2 regions of the Arthrobacter sp. NQ4 genome follow, and region 2 is predicted to be linked to the other one. Evidence: riboswitches for the same ligand, from Rfam matches in the RefSeq annotation. Region 2 holds a riboswitch; the other holds the start of a gene.

The links. Region 2 has a riboswitch for cyclic di-AMP ahead of PUN51_RS05715 (C40 family peptidase). Riboswitches for the same ligand answer to the same signal wherever they lie in the genome.
Region 1: another riboswitch for cyclic di-AMP. It lies ahead of PUN51_RS10785 (hypothetical protein); the one in region 2 lies ahead of PUN51_RS05715 (C40 family peptidase).

The regions. Positions count from the first base shown of each region.
Region 1 covers NZ_JARETC010000005.1:83,627-90,616, forward strand. The annotation lists gene PUN51_RS10775 (glycosyltransferase family 39 protein) at 1-154, shown strand, start outside; gene PUN51_RS10780 (ArnT family glycosyltransferase) at 161-2,272, shown strand; cyclic di-AMP (ydaO/yuaA leader) riboswitch at 2,514-2,675, shown strand; gene PUN51_RS10785 (hypothetical protein) at 2,681-3,400, shown strand; gene PUN51_RS10790 (glyoxalase superfamily protein) at 3,619-4,068, opposite strand; gene upp (uracil phosphoribosyltransferase) at 4,113-4,748, opposite strand; gene PUN51_RS10800 (phosphatase PAP2 family protein) at 4,761-5,585, opposite strand; gene PUN51_RS10805 (nucleoside deaminase) at 5,641-6,189, shown strand; gene PUN51_RS10810 (glycosyltransferase family 4 protein) at 6,146-6,990, opposite strand, start outside.
Region 2 covers NZ_JARETC010000002.1:407,891-414,880, reverse strand. The annotation lists gene PUN51_RS05735 (hypothetical protein) at 1-240, shown strand, start outside; gene PUN51_RS05730 (mycothiol transferase) at 292-816, shown strand; gene PUN51_RS05725 (ribonuclease Z) at 809-1,756, shown strand; gene PUN51_RS05720 (protein adenylyltransferase SelO) at 1,740-3,200, shown strand; gene PUN51_RS05715 (C40 family peptidase) at 3,309-4,154, opposite strand; cyclic di-AMP (ydaO/yuaA leader) riboswitch at 4,158-4,329, opposite strand; gene PUN51_RS05710 (coiled-coil domain-containing protein) at 4,582-5,937, shown strand; gene PUN51_RS05705 (TraR/DksA family transcriptional regulator) at 5,959-6,318, shown strand; gene PUN51_RS05700 (DNA alkylation repair protein) at 6,315-6,845, shown strand; gene PUN51_RS05695 (DUF1810 domain-containing protein) at 6,866-6,990, shown strand, end outside.

The sequences.
Region 1 (6,990 bases), on a different contig from region 2:
GTCCAAGGGTGAGATCGGATATTACATCCAGGGCGGCGGCATGGGTGGCGGGATGGGCGGCCGGGGCGGCAACCCGGAGGTGGCGGCCTGGGTGCAGGCCAACTTCCAGGCCCAGACCGTGGGCAATTCCACTGTCTACGACCTGGCCAAGTAGCCCGCCATGGCCAGCCCCTACTTCAGCTCCATGACTTCAAGCCCAACAACCGGGTCCACGCGCGCCCGCCTGCATCATGCGTCGGGAGGGGGCGGGGCCACCACGGCCCGGGGGACCAGGCCCGGCAGCCGGAGCCGGGATCCCCTGGGCCGCCGGCGGAACCTCGAACTGGCAGCGGTGCTGGCGGGCACGGCGGCGCTGTACTTATGGAATCTCGGGGCGTCCGGCTGGGCCAACGCCTTCTACTCCGCCGCGGCCCAGGCGGGTTCGCAGGACTGGACGGCCTGGTTCTTCGGTTCCTCGGACGCCGCCAACTCCATCACGGTGGACAAGCCGCCGGCCTCCCTGTGGGTCATGGGGTTGTCGGTCCGGCTGTTTGGGCTGAACCCGTGGAGCATCCTGGTTCCGCAGGCGCTGATGGGCGTAGCGGCCGCCTGGCTGCTCTACCTGTCCGTGCGCCGGACCGCGGTGCATGCCACCGGAGATGCCACCACTGCCCACCGGGCGGGCTTGCTGGGAGCCGCGGTGTTGGCCCTCACCCCGGTTGCCACGCTGATGTTCCGGTTCAACAACCCGGATGCCTTGCTGGTGCTGCTCATGACGGCGGCCGCGTACGCGGTCCTCCGCGCGGTCCAGGAGGACCGGTTGCGCTGGTTCCTGCTGGCCGGGGTGTTCCTGGGCTTTGGGTTCCTGGCCAAGCAACTGCAGGTCCTGCTGGTGGTTCCCGGTTTTGCCGTGGCCTACGCGGTTGCGGGGCCGGGCAGGCTGGGCCGGCGCCTGCTGCGGCTGGCCGCGGCCGGGGCGGCGATGGTGGTTTCCGCGGGCTGGTGGCTCGTGGCCGTGCAGCTGACGCCGGCCGGCATGCGGCCCTACATCGGCGGTTCGCAGGACAACTCCATCCTGGAGCTGACCCTCGGCTACAACGGACTGGGCAGGCTGACGGGCGACGAAACGGGCAGCGTGGGCGGCGGCAACGGCTGGGGCGTTCCGGGCCTGTTCCGGATGTTCAACAACGAGTTCGGTGGCCAGATCGCCTGGCTGCTGCCTTCCGCCCTGATCCTTGCGGCCGGCCTGCTGTGGGTCGGCCGGCGGGCACCGCGGACGGATCCGGTGCGCGCGTCCGTGCTGGTCTGGGGCTCCTGGGTGCTGGTGACCGGCCTGGTGTTCAGCTTCATGGCGGGCATCATCCACCCCTACTACGCCGTGGCGCTGGCGCCGGGCATCGCCGGGCTGACCGGCCTGGGCGCAGTCCTGCTGTGGCAGCACAGGCAGCAGGCGGCCGCCGCAATCGTGCTCGGGGCCGCAGTGGCCGCGGCAGCCCTGACGGCATTCTCCCTGCTGGGCACCACCTCGGCCTACGGTCCGTGGCTGCGCTGGGTGGTCCTTGCAGGCGGGCTGGCCGGGGCAGCAGGAGCGGGCTTCAGCAAGTTCCTGGGCATGCGTTCGGTGCAGCGGGCGACGGCGGCCCTGGCCATCACGGCGTCGCTCGCCGGACCGCTGGCCTACTCCATCTCCACGGCGTCCACAGCGCACAGCGGGGCAATCGTCAGTGCCGGCCCCACGGCCGGCTTCGGCGCTGGGCCGGGCGGTGCTCCCGCCGGCGTCCGGAACAGCCGGAACGGGTCCGGCCCGAACAGCACCGGCGGTTCAAGTATTGCGGGACAGGGGAACACCAACCAGGGCAGTGCGGGGCAGGGCTTCCGGCAGCCAAACGCCCAGGGCGGCGCGGGCTTCGCGGGTGGCCGCGGGGGTGGCGTGGGTGGCCTCCTGGGTGCCCCCACGCCGTCGGCTGACCTGGTCGCCGCGCTCAAGAGCAGCGCCTCAAGCTACACGTGGGCCGCGGCCGTGGTGGGCTCCAACAACGCCGCAGGTTACCAACTGGCAACGGAGCTGCCGGTCATGGCGGTGGGCGGCTTCAACGGCACCGACCCCTCCCCCACGTTGGCGCAGTTCCAGGACCTGGTAGCCCGGGGAGAGATCCATTACTTTATCGGTGGCGGAGCCATGCGCTCCACCACCGGTTCGGACGCTGCCACCCGGATCGCGGAGTGGGTGGCAGCCAATTTCACGTCGCAGATCATGGGCGGCACTACGGTCTACGAACTGACCGGCCACTAGCGGAGGACGCCCCGGGGACCCGGCCTTGGGCTGCATGATGCTCTGGCACGCGAGTGCCCGGGGTGAATGGTGCCCGGGGGCCCGGCAGTCCATTACGGGGATACTCCCGGCGCAGTCAGACAACCCGACGCGCTGCCGGCCGTGACTTCCGTTACCTAAATGTGACTTTCATTTAATCTTCCTGTACCGTCGATTGGGTGCGGTCCCCGTTCGGGCCGCATATCCCGGGTTGACGCCAAGCTCTGCCGCTTCCCCGGATTTCCGATTGAGCAACGGCAGAGGCGGGGGACCCACCGTCCCGGGCAATGATTGCCCTTGGGGTTAAGCCAGTACGTGATTTTTCCGTACGGCCGGATGCCCTCATCCGAACCCGACAGCTAACTCCGCAGGTGTGAGAGGCGATCAATCATGTCCAAAAACACGGCAGAAGCACGCCTGCATGCCAAGGCTAAACATAAGGCCACGCAGCAGGCAAAGAAAACCACCCTCGGCCGCAGGGCCGGAATCCTCGCAGTATCCTGCGCGGTGCTGGTTGGGGTCGGCGCAGCCGGCCAGGCCACCAGCAGCATGGCCCCGGTGTCATCGACCCAGGCAACCCAGGCAGCGTCCGATGCCCAGATGAGCATCGAGAAGAGCGAGATCCGCTCCAACCCGGTGGAGAGCCCCGCTCCCGCCGCAATCGCAGTGGCGCCCCAGGCGGCGGAGCCCGCTCCCGCGGCCCCGGCACCCGCCGCCCCCGCGCCGGCCGCGCCAGCGCCTGCACCGGCACCTGCACCCGAGCCCGCCCCGGCTCCTGAGCCGGCACCCGCCGTCGCGGTCAACGACCCCGCTGGCGCCCAGGCCTACGCCGCCAGCCAGCTGGCCACATTCGGCTGGGGACCGGACCAGATGCAGTGCCTGCAGACCCTGTGGACCAAGGAATCCGACTGGACCACCACGGCCACCAATCCCAGCAGCGGGGCGTACGGAATCGTCCAATCCCTCCCGGCCGAGAAGATGGCCAGCTCCGGCGCGGACTACCTCACCAACTACCGCACCCAGATCAACTGGGGCCTGGATTACATCAAGAAGAGCTATGCCTCCCCGTGCGGTGCGCTCAACTTCCACCTGGCGCACAACTGGTACTAGGCACCGCTCCCCTGCGGCTGCGCGTCGAAGGACCACCCTCCGCGGAGCCTGCCCTGCATTGACCGCGGCCGACGGCGCGTCCCTGCTCTCCGCCGTCGTACGCCTTGGGCAGGGGCACAACAGAGCATTGCAGCATCACCACTGCCCGCATCCAAACGGATGCGGGCAGTGGTGTTTTAACCCCAGGCTGTCTTAACCCCGGGTTGAGCTGCAGTGCCCTATGGTGCGGACGTTAGGGTCGCGGTGGTTGGGGTTGCGGAGCCTGTGATTGCGGTGCTTTCGGTTGCGTCCGGCCCGGCGTTCCGCCACGGGATGTACTGGACGGACCACTTGTTGCCGTCCGGATCGGCGAAGTACACGAAGTGGCCCCACGGCAGCACTTCGATATCACTGACGTCCACACCGTTGTTCTTCAGGTGGTCGTGTGCGGCCTGGATGTCGTCCACCACCAGCTGCAGGTTTGACCCCGTGCCCGGAGTTGCGTCCACCAGCCCCTCCCCCAAACAGATGGAGCAGGCGGATCCGGGCGGCGTCAGCTGCACAAAGCGGATGTCGTCCGAAGGCCGCTCGTCATAGTCGGCGTTGAAGCCCACCCTGTTGACGTAGAAATCCTTGGCGCGGTCGACGTCGGACACGGGGACAAAGACAAGTTCGAGTTTCCAGTCCATCCGCACAGGCTAGCGGCGGTGATCCTGCCGGAAAAGGGGGAAGGCTACCCTGCGATGCCGTACAGGCGGTCGCCGGCATCGCCCAGGCCGGGAACGATGTAGGACTTCTCGTTGAGCTTCTCGTCGATGGAGGCCAGGACGATGTGCACGTTCGCGTCGCCCAGTTCCTCCTCCAGCTTGGCCAGGCCCTCCGGGGCCGCCAGCAGGCAGATGCAGGTGACGTCGGACGCGCCCCGCTTGAAGAGGAACTTGATGGCCTCGCGCAGAGTGCCGCCGGTGGCCAGCATGGGGTCCAGGACGAATACCTGGCGGCCGGTCAGGTCCTCCGGCAGGCGCTCCGCGTAGGTGATGATGTCCAGCGTCTCCTCGTCCCGGGCCATGCCCAGGAAGCCAACCTCGGCGGTGGGGACCAGCTTGGTCATGCCCTCCAGCATGCCCAGGCCTGCGCGCAGGATGGGGACTACCAGCGGGGTGGGCTTGGTGAACGCCGTGCCAATGGTGGTGCTGACGGGGGTTTCGATGGTGACGGGCTCCGTGCGGACCTCCCGCGTGGCTTCGTAGGCCAGCAGGGTCACCAGCTCTTCCGTCAGCTGGCGGAAGACCGGCGACGGCGTGTTCTTGTCCCGCAGGACGGTGAGCTTGTGGGCGACCAGGGGGTGGTCAACAACGAGAGTACGCATCCCCCAAAACTATCATCCGGCGGTGTCCTTGTTGTGGCTGCCGTGGGCATGCTCGTTGCCGTCCCCGCCGTGGTGGTGCACTTCCTCTGCCACCACGTCACGGACGATCGGACGGTCGAACGACGGAGCCGCACCGGCGTGCTCCCGCCTGCGGACCAGGTGGAACAGCCTGTGGGCCAGGATCACCACGCCCACCCAGGTGAGGCCCAGCAGCCACCCTGCCATGACGTCCGTCAGCCAGTGGTGGCCTAGGAAGACGCGGCTGAGCCCCATGGCGATGATGAAGAGCGCGCCGGCCGTGATGGCGGTGACGCGCACCAGCATGGTGTTGAACTGGAGGCAGATGAGGTACACCACCAGGCTGATCACCACGGTGGTATTCAGGGTGTGGCCGCTGGGGAAGGAGGGTGAATCCTCGTAGGGGGGCACCGCGTCCGCATGGTCCGGGCGGGTGCGGCCCACCAGTTTCTTGCCAAAGGTGGTGGCCATAATGGAGACCCCCGCCGCACCGCCGATCAGGACGAGCGGGCGCCAGTTCCGGCTGAGGAACGTCAGCCAGGCGGTCAGGATACTGGCAAGGATGGGCATGCCGATGCCGCCGCCGATGTTGGTGAAGCCGGTCACGAACGCATCAAGTCCGGGGCTGCGCAGGCTCTCGGCCAGGGCCAGGGCAGGTTTGTCCAGGTTGGCCAGGCCGGCAGAATCCACCACGTTGTCGTACACCTCGGCACCCAGCAGTGCCAGGGACACGATGATGACGCCGCCCACAAGGATGGTGAGGACGAGCGCCGCGTAAGGTTTGAACCAGAGACCTAGCCGATCCCGAAGAGTGTCCATGGTGCCTCCCGGCATCCGTAAGTAACCTGAGTATCCCCGAAACTATCATTGAGCCATGCCGTTGCCCGAAAAGAAACATGATGCCTGGATGGGCCTTGCCCTGGCGGAAGCCCGCAGGGCACTCGCCACGGAGGATGTTCCCATCGGCGCCGTGGTGATAGGGCCCGACGGCGGGGTGCTGGGTTCCGGCCGGAACCAGCGGGAGGAACTGGGCGACCCTACGGCCCATGCCGAGGTGGTAGCCATCCGTGAAGCGGCGGCACGGCTGCAGGAACAGGCACGGCTCGACGGCGGCCGCGGCGACGGGTGGCGGTTGTCCGACTGCACGCTGGTGGTCACGCTGGAACCCTGCGCGATGTGTGCCGGAGCGATTGTCCTGGCCCGGATCCCGCGGGTGGTGTTCGGGGCGTGGGACGAGAAGGCCGGCGCCGCAGGCTCGGTGTTCGACATCCTCCGCGAACGCCGGCTCAACCACTGGGTTGAGGTGTATCCGGGAGTCCGCGAGGATGAGTGCGCCATGTTGCTGCGCGGGTTTTTCGCCGGGCACCGCGGAGCAGCCTCTAGTCCGGTTCCGCCAGCAGGGCCAGCACTCCCCTTGCCGTAGTACCCCAGTCCGGAAGGCGTGTCCGCGCCTCCAGCGCTGCTGCGCGCCAGCTTTCCCTCATGTCCGGGTCCTGCAGCCAGTGGCGCAGGACGCCGGCCAGCAGGCGCGGGCTCTCCTGACCACCTTCCGGAAGTGGCAGCGCTGCCCCGGGAAGCCGGGGTCCGCCGTCGGCCGCTGTTAATCCTGCCAGCCCCAGCGCCTCCACCGCCCCTGTCCCTTCACGGACCAGGACCGGGATGCCGCGGGCCAGGGACTCGGTGACGGCCATGCCGAACGCCTCCTGCCGTGACACCAGGAGGCTGAGATCAGTCCGCGCCCATTCAGCTTCCAGTGCTTCGCCGGCGAGCTCACCGGTGAACCGCACCCGTTCCTGCAGCGAATTCTCCATCATGGTGGCCCGGACTTCCCGCGCATAGTCGGAGTCTGCCTGGTCCGAGCCCACCAGGGACGCGGTCCAAGGGAGGTCCCGGACCAGGGCGAGTGCTTCCACCGCCAGCATCTGGTCCTTGTTGGGCAGCAAGGCGGCGACGACTGCCAGATGCGGAGGCGTGGAACCGCCGGCCTGGGCTGCGGGGTCGACTCCGGGCAGGGCGACGTGTGCCTGCGGAAGCCCTCTTTCGGTCAGGACAGATGCGGCCCAGGTGCTGGTGCAGATCACACCGGCTGCTGCGCTGAGCGCCCTGGCCTCGTCTGCCAGGGCTGATTCGCCTGAACTTTCCGGCACCGGCATATGCACCAGCACCCATGTTTCCTGTCCCGCCCGGGCCGCGGCTTCCAGCTCAGCCGGGGCACCAACGGCCA
Region 2 (6,990 bases):
CTCTCCGGTGAAGAGGAGGACTTCCTGAGCGACCAGGCGCTGCGGGATGAAAGCGCCCGGGCGCGGTACCGTTCGGGCGATGAGCAGGTATCGCCGGACACCCCCACCCTGGGGGAGGCCGCAGCGGATGTCGATTTTGGGGAAGCCCCCACCGGCCTCGAGGCTGACGGCAGCGACGACGAGGAGAATTTTGGCGGCTCGCCGCTCAGCGAGTTTGAGCCCGACGACCTGGAACGCTAGCAACCCCGCGGGCCGGGCCGGCGTGGCCCGGCCGGCAGGGGAGGGAGACCCATGCAATCCAAAGAACTGCTGCTGGAGTCCTTCGACCGGCTCCCGGGCCTGGTCCGGGAGGCCCTCGACGGGCTGGACGCGGCGCAGCTGCAGCGCCGGCCGGGTGGCAACGGCAATTCCATCGCGTGGCTGATCTGGCATACGGGCCGGGTGGAGGATGCGCAGGTAGCCTCCGCTGCGGGCCTGGAACAGGTGTGGACCGCTGAAGGTTTCGTTAAGCGTTTCGGCCTTCCGCTGGGGGAACGCGACACGGGCTACGGCCACTCCAGTGAACAGGTGGACGCCGTCAGGGCGCCGCGGGAGCTGTTGCAGGAGTACTACGAAGCCGTCCACCGGCAGACCGCCAAGGTCCTGGAAGACATTGCTGATCCGGACCTGGACCGCGTGGTTGACAGGCACTGGAATCCACCTGTGACCCTCGGAGTGCGGCTGGTCAGCATTCTGGGGGACTGCCTTCAGCACATCGGCCAGGCCGCCTACGCCAAGGGGCTGCATGGCGGAACGGCAGGCGCCGGCGGTGCGTGAACTGGTGGTATTGGGCACCGCTTCCCAGGTTCCCACCCGGACCCGGAACCACAACGGCTACTTCCTGCGCTGGGACGGCGAGGGGCTGCTTTTCGACCCCGGTGAGGGAACCCAGCGCCAGATGATCCACGCCGGCGTCGCGGCCGGCCACATCACCAGGATCTGCCTCACCCATGTGCACGGTGACCACTGCTACGGGTTGCCTGGGGTCCTGTCCCGGATGGCCCTTGACGGTGTGCCACACCCTGTCCACCTGCACTATCCGGCGTCGGGTGACCCGGTGGTGCAGGCCTTGGTGGCAGTGGGTTCGCCCGGCATCGACCTGCGGCTCCACCCGCATTCGGGCGCCGGGCCCGTGGCGGACTGCCTGGAGGTGCAGCCCCTGAGGCACCGCATCGAGACCTACGGTTACCAGCTAAGGGAGCCTGACGGACGCACGTTACTGCCGGAGCGGCTCCGGGCGGCAGGAATCGGAGGGCCGGATGTGGGCCGGCTGCAACGCGACGGCGTCCTTGGGGCAGTCAGGCTGGAGGATGTGAGCGTACCCAGGCCGGGCCAGCGCTTCGCCTTCATTATGGACACCGCGCCGTGCCCGGGCGCCGAGGACCTGGCGGACGGGGCTGACCTGCTGGTCACCGAGTCAACGTTCAGTGACGACGACGACGCCCTGGCACGGCAATACCTGCACCTCACTGCCGGGCAGGCCGGGGAGCTGGCGGCCTCCGGCAGGGCCCGCACCCTGGTGCTCACCCACTTCTCCGCACGGTACGGCGACGACGTTTCCGTGCTGGAACAACAGGCGCAGGCACGGGCTCCGGGGGTTACCGTGATCGCCGCCAACGACCTTGACCGCATCCCCGTCCCACGGCGGCGGCAACCAGCGGCAGAGGCTGCGGCCCCAACAACGGCGATAGGGTTGAACCATGACGGCAGCAGCTGAATCCACGGTCACTTTCGATGGCCGTTTCGCCCGGGAACTGGCGGAACTCGCCGTGCCCTGGCAGGCCGAGGAAGCGCCCAGCCCTGAGCTCCTCGTCCTGAACGGGAAACTGGCAACGGACCTGGGCCTCGACCCGCAGTACCTGCGCAGCCCCGAGGGTGTGCGGCTCCTTGTGGGAAACCATGTGCCGGCCGGTGCCACACCCGTGGCGCAGGCGTACGCCGGACACCAGTTTGGCGGGTATTCGCCCCTGCTCGGCGACGGACGGGCCCTGCTGCTGGGCGAGGTCACTGACCGGGCCGGCCGCCTCCTGGACGTCCATCTCAAAGGTTCGGGGCGAACGCCCTTCGCCCGCGCGGGGGACGGCCGTGCCGTGGTCGGGCCCATGCTGCGTGAGTACATAGTCAGTGAGGCCATGCACGCACTGCACATTCCCACCACCCGTTCACTCGCCGTCGTGGCCACCGGCCGGCAGGTCCGGCGCGATGACATGCTGCCCGGTGCCGTCCTGGCGCGGGTTGCGGGCAGCCATTTGCGCGTCGGCAGCTTCCAGTACGCCCGCGCCACCGAAAATATGGACCTCCTGAAGCGGCTGGCGGACCACGCCATCGGCAGGCACTACCCCCTCGCGGCGGATGCCGACAACCCTTACCTTGCGCTGTTCGCGGCGGTCGTCTCCGCCCAGGCGGAGCTGGTGGCCCGGTGGATGCTCGTTGGCTTCGTACACGGGGTCATGAACACGGACAACATGACCATCTCCGGGGAAACCATCGACTACGGCCCGTGCGCGTTCATGGATGCCTTCAACCCGGCCGCCGTTTACAGTTCCATTGACGTCGGCGGACGCTATGCCTATGCCAACCAGCCTGTCCTGGCCGAATGGAACCTGGCCCGGCTCGCCGAGGCCATGCTGCCGCTGATTGACAAGGACCAGGAGAAGGCCGTGGCCCCGGCAGTGGAGGTCCTGGGCAGTTTCCGGGGCCACTACAGCCAGGCATGGACCCGCGGGATTACGGCCAAGCTGGGACTGGACAGCGTCGATGAAAACGGCGCCGGGGCCCTGGTGGATGATGTCCTCGACCTTCTTAAGGACGGACCCGTGGACTACACCCTGTTCTTCCGCAACCTGGGCAAAGCGGCCCGCGGGGACCTTCGTCCCGTGCGCGGCATGGTCCTCGACCTGGCCGCCCTCGATGCCTGGCTGGACCGGTGGCAGGCGCTGCAACCTGACCCGGAGCTGATGGACAGCGTGAACCCGGCCTACATTCCGCGGAACCACCTGGTGGAAGAGGCGCTGTCCGCTGCCACCGCCGGAAACCTGGCTCCACTGCAGCAACTGCTGGAGGCGGTCAGCGCCCCCTTCACCGAGCGGCCCGGCCTGGAACGCTACCTGCAGGGGGCGCCCGACGACTTCGGCAGCTACATGACCTTCTGCGGCACCTGACCGCAGCGGGCCGCGGGGGCAAAACGACAGGAGGGTGGCAACCGGTATTCCCGGCTGCCACCCTCCTGCTTCGTCCGGGGCCGCCAAGGGCACCGGACAGTGCGAAGACTAGGCTACGCGCACAGCGGAGTAGCCGCCGAGCCAGCTGATGGAGTGCACCTGCGTGTCGAAGCCGTTGACGCCGCCGCTGACAACCTGGCCGTTGCCTGCGTAAACGCCCACGTGGCCGGAGGTGATGATCAGGTCGCCGGGGGCGGGAGCGCCTACAACGGTGCCGTACTGGAAGAACTGGGTGGGGGCCAGGTCGCCCACGGACTTGCCGACGGAACGCAGCGCCTTCTCGACCATGGCGGTGCAATCCTGCTTGACGCCCAGCTGGCCGTAGGCCGAGGCGAGGATCGCTGCGCCGGAGCCGGTGCCGGTGGTTGATGCCACGGGGGTTGCCGAGGCGTAAGACATGTTCATGCCGGTGTTCGCCGGAGCGGTGGCGGCTGCGGCCTGCACGGGTGCTGCTGCAGGGGCCGGCGCCGGGGCTGCGGTGTAGCCTGCGCCCGGAATCTGGATCTGGTCGCCCGGGTAGATGATCGAGGACAGTCCCAGGCCGTTGGCGGACAGCACGTCATTGAGGCTGACGCCGTAGGCTGAAGCGATGGCGCCAAGGGTGTCGCCGGAAACGACGGTGTGGACGTTGCCTGCTGCTGCAGCGGGGGCTGCGGCCGGGGCAGCGGGTGCCGAGGTGGCCTGGACGCTGGTCTGCTCAGTGGTGTCCGGGCCGGATACACCTGCATGGGCCGGGGCGCCGACTCCGAAGGCAATGCCGGACGCTGCAGCAACGGCGAGCGCCGGGCGGCCCAGCGAGCGGGCTTGGGATTTTGCTGTTACGGCGAGGCCCTCGAGCACAATGGAGCGGGCCGGAGTCGCGCGGTGACGGGCTGAAATGGAATTTTTTGACACGGTTGATCGCCTCTCCCATGCCTGCGGGGTGAGCTGTCGGGTTCGGGCTGGAGATACCCGGCCGGAAGCGGCTCCGCGGTAGGCGGAAGCGCATTCGACTTAACCCCTAGGCCACAATATGGCCGTGGAAACTTGGTTCCCCCGTCCCTGCCAACTGGAGCGGTTGGATCCCATGATCAGCGGCAGGGCTCGGCATGCTGACGGGAATGTCCCGTCTGAGAGGGACACCAGTCGACCATAACCCAGGTGCATCGCAATTGTCACATTTGGATAACATACGAGGTTCTTCTCTCGCATTGCGCAAACGTCTGGACATTCCAGGGCGTTCCTGAGCGGACCTCTGCTGATACTTTTCCTGTTGAGCACGGTAACAATGTGGAAACAGCAGCCTGCGTTGCGCGGGAATCCGGCGGTAAGCTTCCGGACTATGCCCCTGTTCGTGACCATCGCGAGGCTCCCTTGGCAGGGAGGCCTCCTGGCCCTTGCCCTGGCCGCAGGCACCATGCTGCCGGCGGCGGCCGACGAGCCGCCACCGCCCGGCGGGTATCCCTCCTGGGCGGACGTGCAGGAGGCGAAATCGTCCGAAGCGGCAAAAGCCGCAGAAATCGCCACCATTAATGGACTCCTGACGGACCTTGAGGCGGATTCGGAGGCAGCAGGCGGGATGGCCGTGCGCTCGGCCGCCGACTATGCCGCCGCAGACGCCGCGCTGCAGGCAGCCACCTCCCGCCTGGATACCCTGTCCGCCCACGCTGCCCGTGCCAACGCGGAGCTGGCCCGGCACCGGAAGGACATCGGTGCCCTGGCCGTCCAGTCCTACAAGACCGGCGGTACCAATGCAGGATTCTTCGTCGCGCTGGACGCCCTGGAAACCAACAGCGTCCAGGGGCTCAACCTGGTCAAGCTCGTGGGCGACAAGACTGCCACCCTGGTCGCCAATGCTGCCGCCGCCGAAAAGACGGCCACCGCCCTCACCGAACAGGAAAAAGCCGCCAGGAGCGAGCGGGAACGCCTGTCCGGGGAAGCGAAAGCAAAACTGGACGCCGCACGTTCCGCCCAGGATTCGCTGGCCCGGCGCGTCGCAGAGGAGCAGCGGCACGGCAGCGAGCTGACCGCCCAGCTCGCCACCCTGAAAGGTACGACGGCGGCCATGGAGGGTGAGTACCGCCAGGGCCAGGCCGCACTGGCCGCCTACGAGGCGGCCCAGGCGGCCAAACGTGCCGCCGCTGAGGAGCAGGCCCGCGGGCAGGCGGAGGCTGCAGCCAGGGCGGCCGCAGTGGCAGCCCGGCAGCCAAAGGCGCCCGCACCCGCTGCCGACCCTGGCCAGGCCAATCCGGCCCAACCCGGTCCGGCCCCCGGCGCCGTCAGCAATCCCGGCGTCAGCAACCCCGGCCCTCCCGCTCCGGAAGACCCGGCACCGGCCCCGCCAAGCCCTCCCGCCGTCGTCGTGCCTTCTGTTCCCGGCGGTGCGGTGAACGACCCCGCCGGGGCCAAAAGCTACGCGTCCGGACGCCTGCCCGCCTACGGGTGGGGCCAGGACCAGTTCCTGTGCCTGGCCCAGCTGTGGACCAAGGAGTCCAACTGGCTGACCACCGCCACCAACGCCTATTCCGGAGCCTATGGGATTCCGCAGGCCCTGCCCCCGGGGAAGTACGCCAGCGCCGGCGGTGACTGGCTCACCAGCTACCGCACCCAGATCGAATGGGGCCTGGGCTACATCCGCGACCGCTACGGTTCCCCGTGCGCGGCCTGGAACCACTCCGTATCCCTGAACTGGTACTGACTGACGCGTTAGGCTGTCAACATGCCAGATTTCGAACGGTTCCGTGCGCTGCTCGAAGAGGAGCGGGCGCGGCGCCTGGCACTATTGCCGGCGCTGCGGGCGGACATCGAGGCAGCAAACTCGGCGCGCCAGGATTCCAACGTCGACGACGAGCACGATCCCGAGGGTGCCACCATCGCCTTCGAACTCTCACAGGCCTCCGCGCTCCTGAAACAGAGTTCGGCGGGCCTGGACCAGATTGAGGCGGCCCTTGCCCGGCTGGCGGCGGGGACCTATGGCACCTGCGCCGTCTGCGGGGAGCCCATCGCCGAGGGCAGGCTGGAAGCCCGCCCCTGGACCCCGTACTGCATCCGGCATGCGGCGTCCGGGCGCGGGCGGTGACCGGCACGGCGGACGTTGTGTCCGCGGCGGCGGATTTCGTGGACCGGACCCTCCAAAACGAGGGCGCCTGGTACCGGGCGGACGACGTCGGGGCCCGGCTGGGCGGGGTACTGGCCTCTTATGGTTCGTCCGTGGGGGCCGTCCGCGGGACCGTGCGTGATGCGCTGCGGAAGTTCAAGGACCTGGACCATGACGGCACGGTCATGCTGGCGTCCGCCCTGTGGGGTCAGCCGCGGCCCGGTTCCCGGCCGGTGTTCGAGCGCCGCCTGGCAGCGGTGGTGCTGCTGCAGTCACGGGTGCGGCTGCTCCGTCACTCTGACCTGACCCGGCTGGAGGGCTTCCTTCGCTCCGCGCAGGCGGCCGACCTGACCGGGCCCCTTCTTACCGACGTCCTGGTCCCGTTGCTGGCGGGGCTGGGGAAGCGCGAGCGGCAGCGGGCAGGCGTTGTCCTGGCGCGGTGGCGGGAAGACCCGGACCCCCAGCTGCGTGAGGCGGCCGGCGCCCTTGAAAAAGACTTGTCCATTTGAAACGTACCGAGGAGATCCACATGAATGAACCGTTTGACCTTGAGCGTTTTGTTGCCGCCCAAAACACCGGCGGAACCTATGAGCAGGCGCTGGGCGAGCTGCAGGTCGGCAGGAAGTCCGGGCACTGGATGTGGTTTGTCTTCCC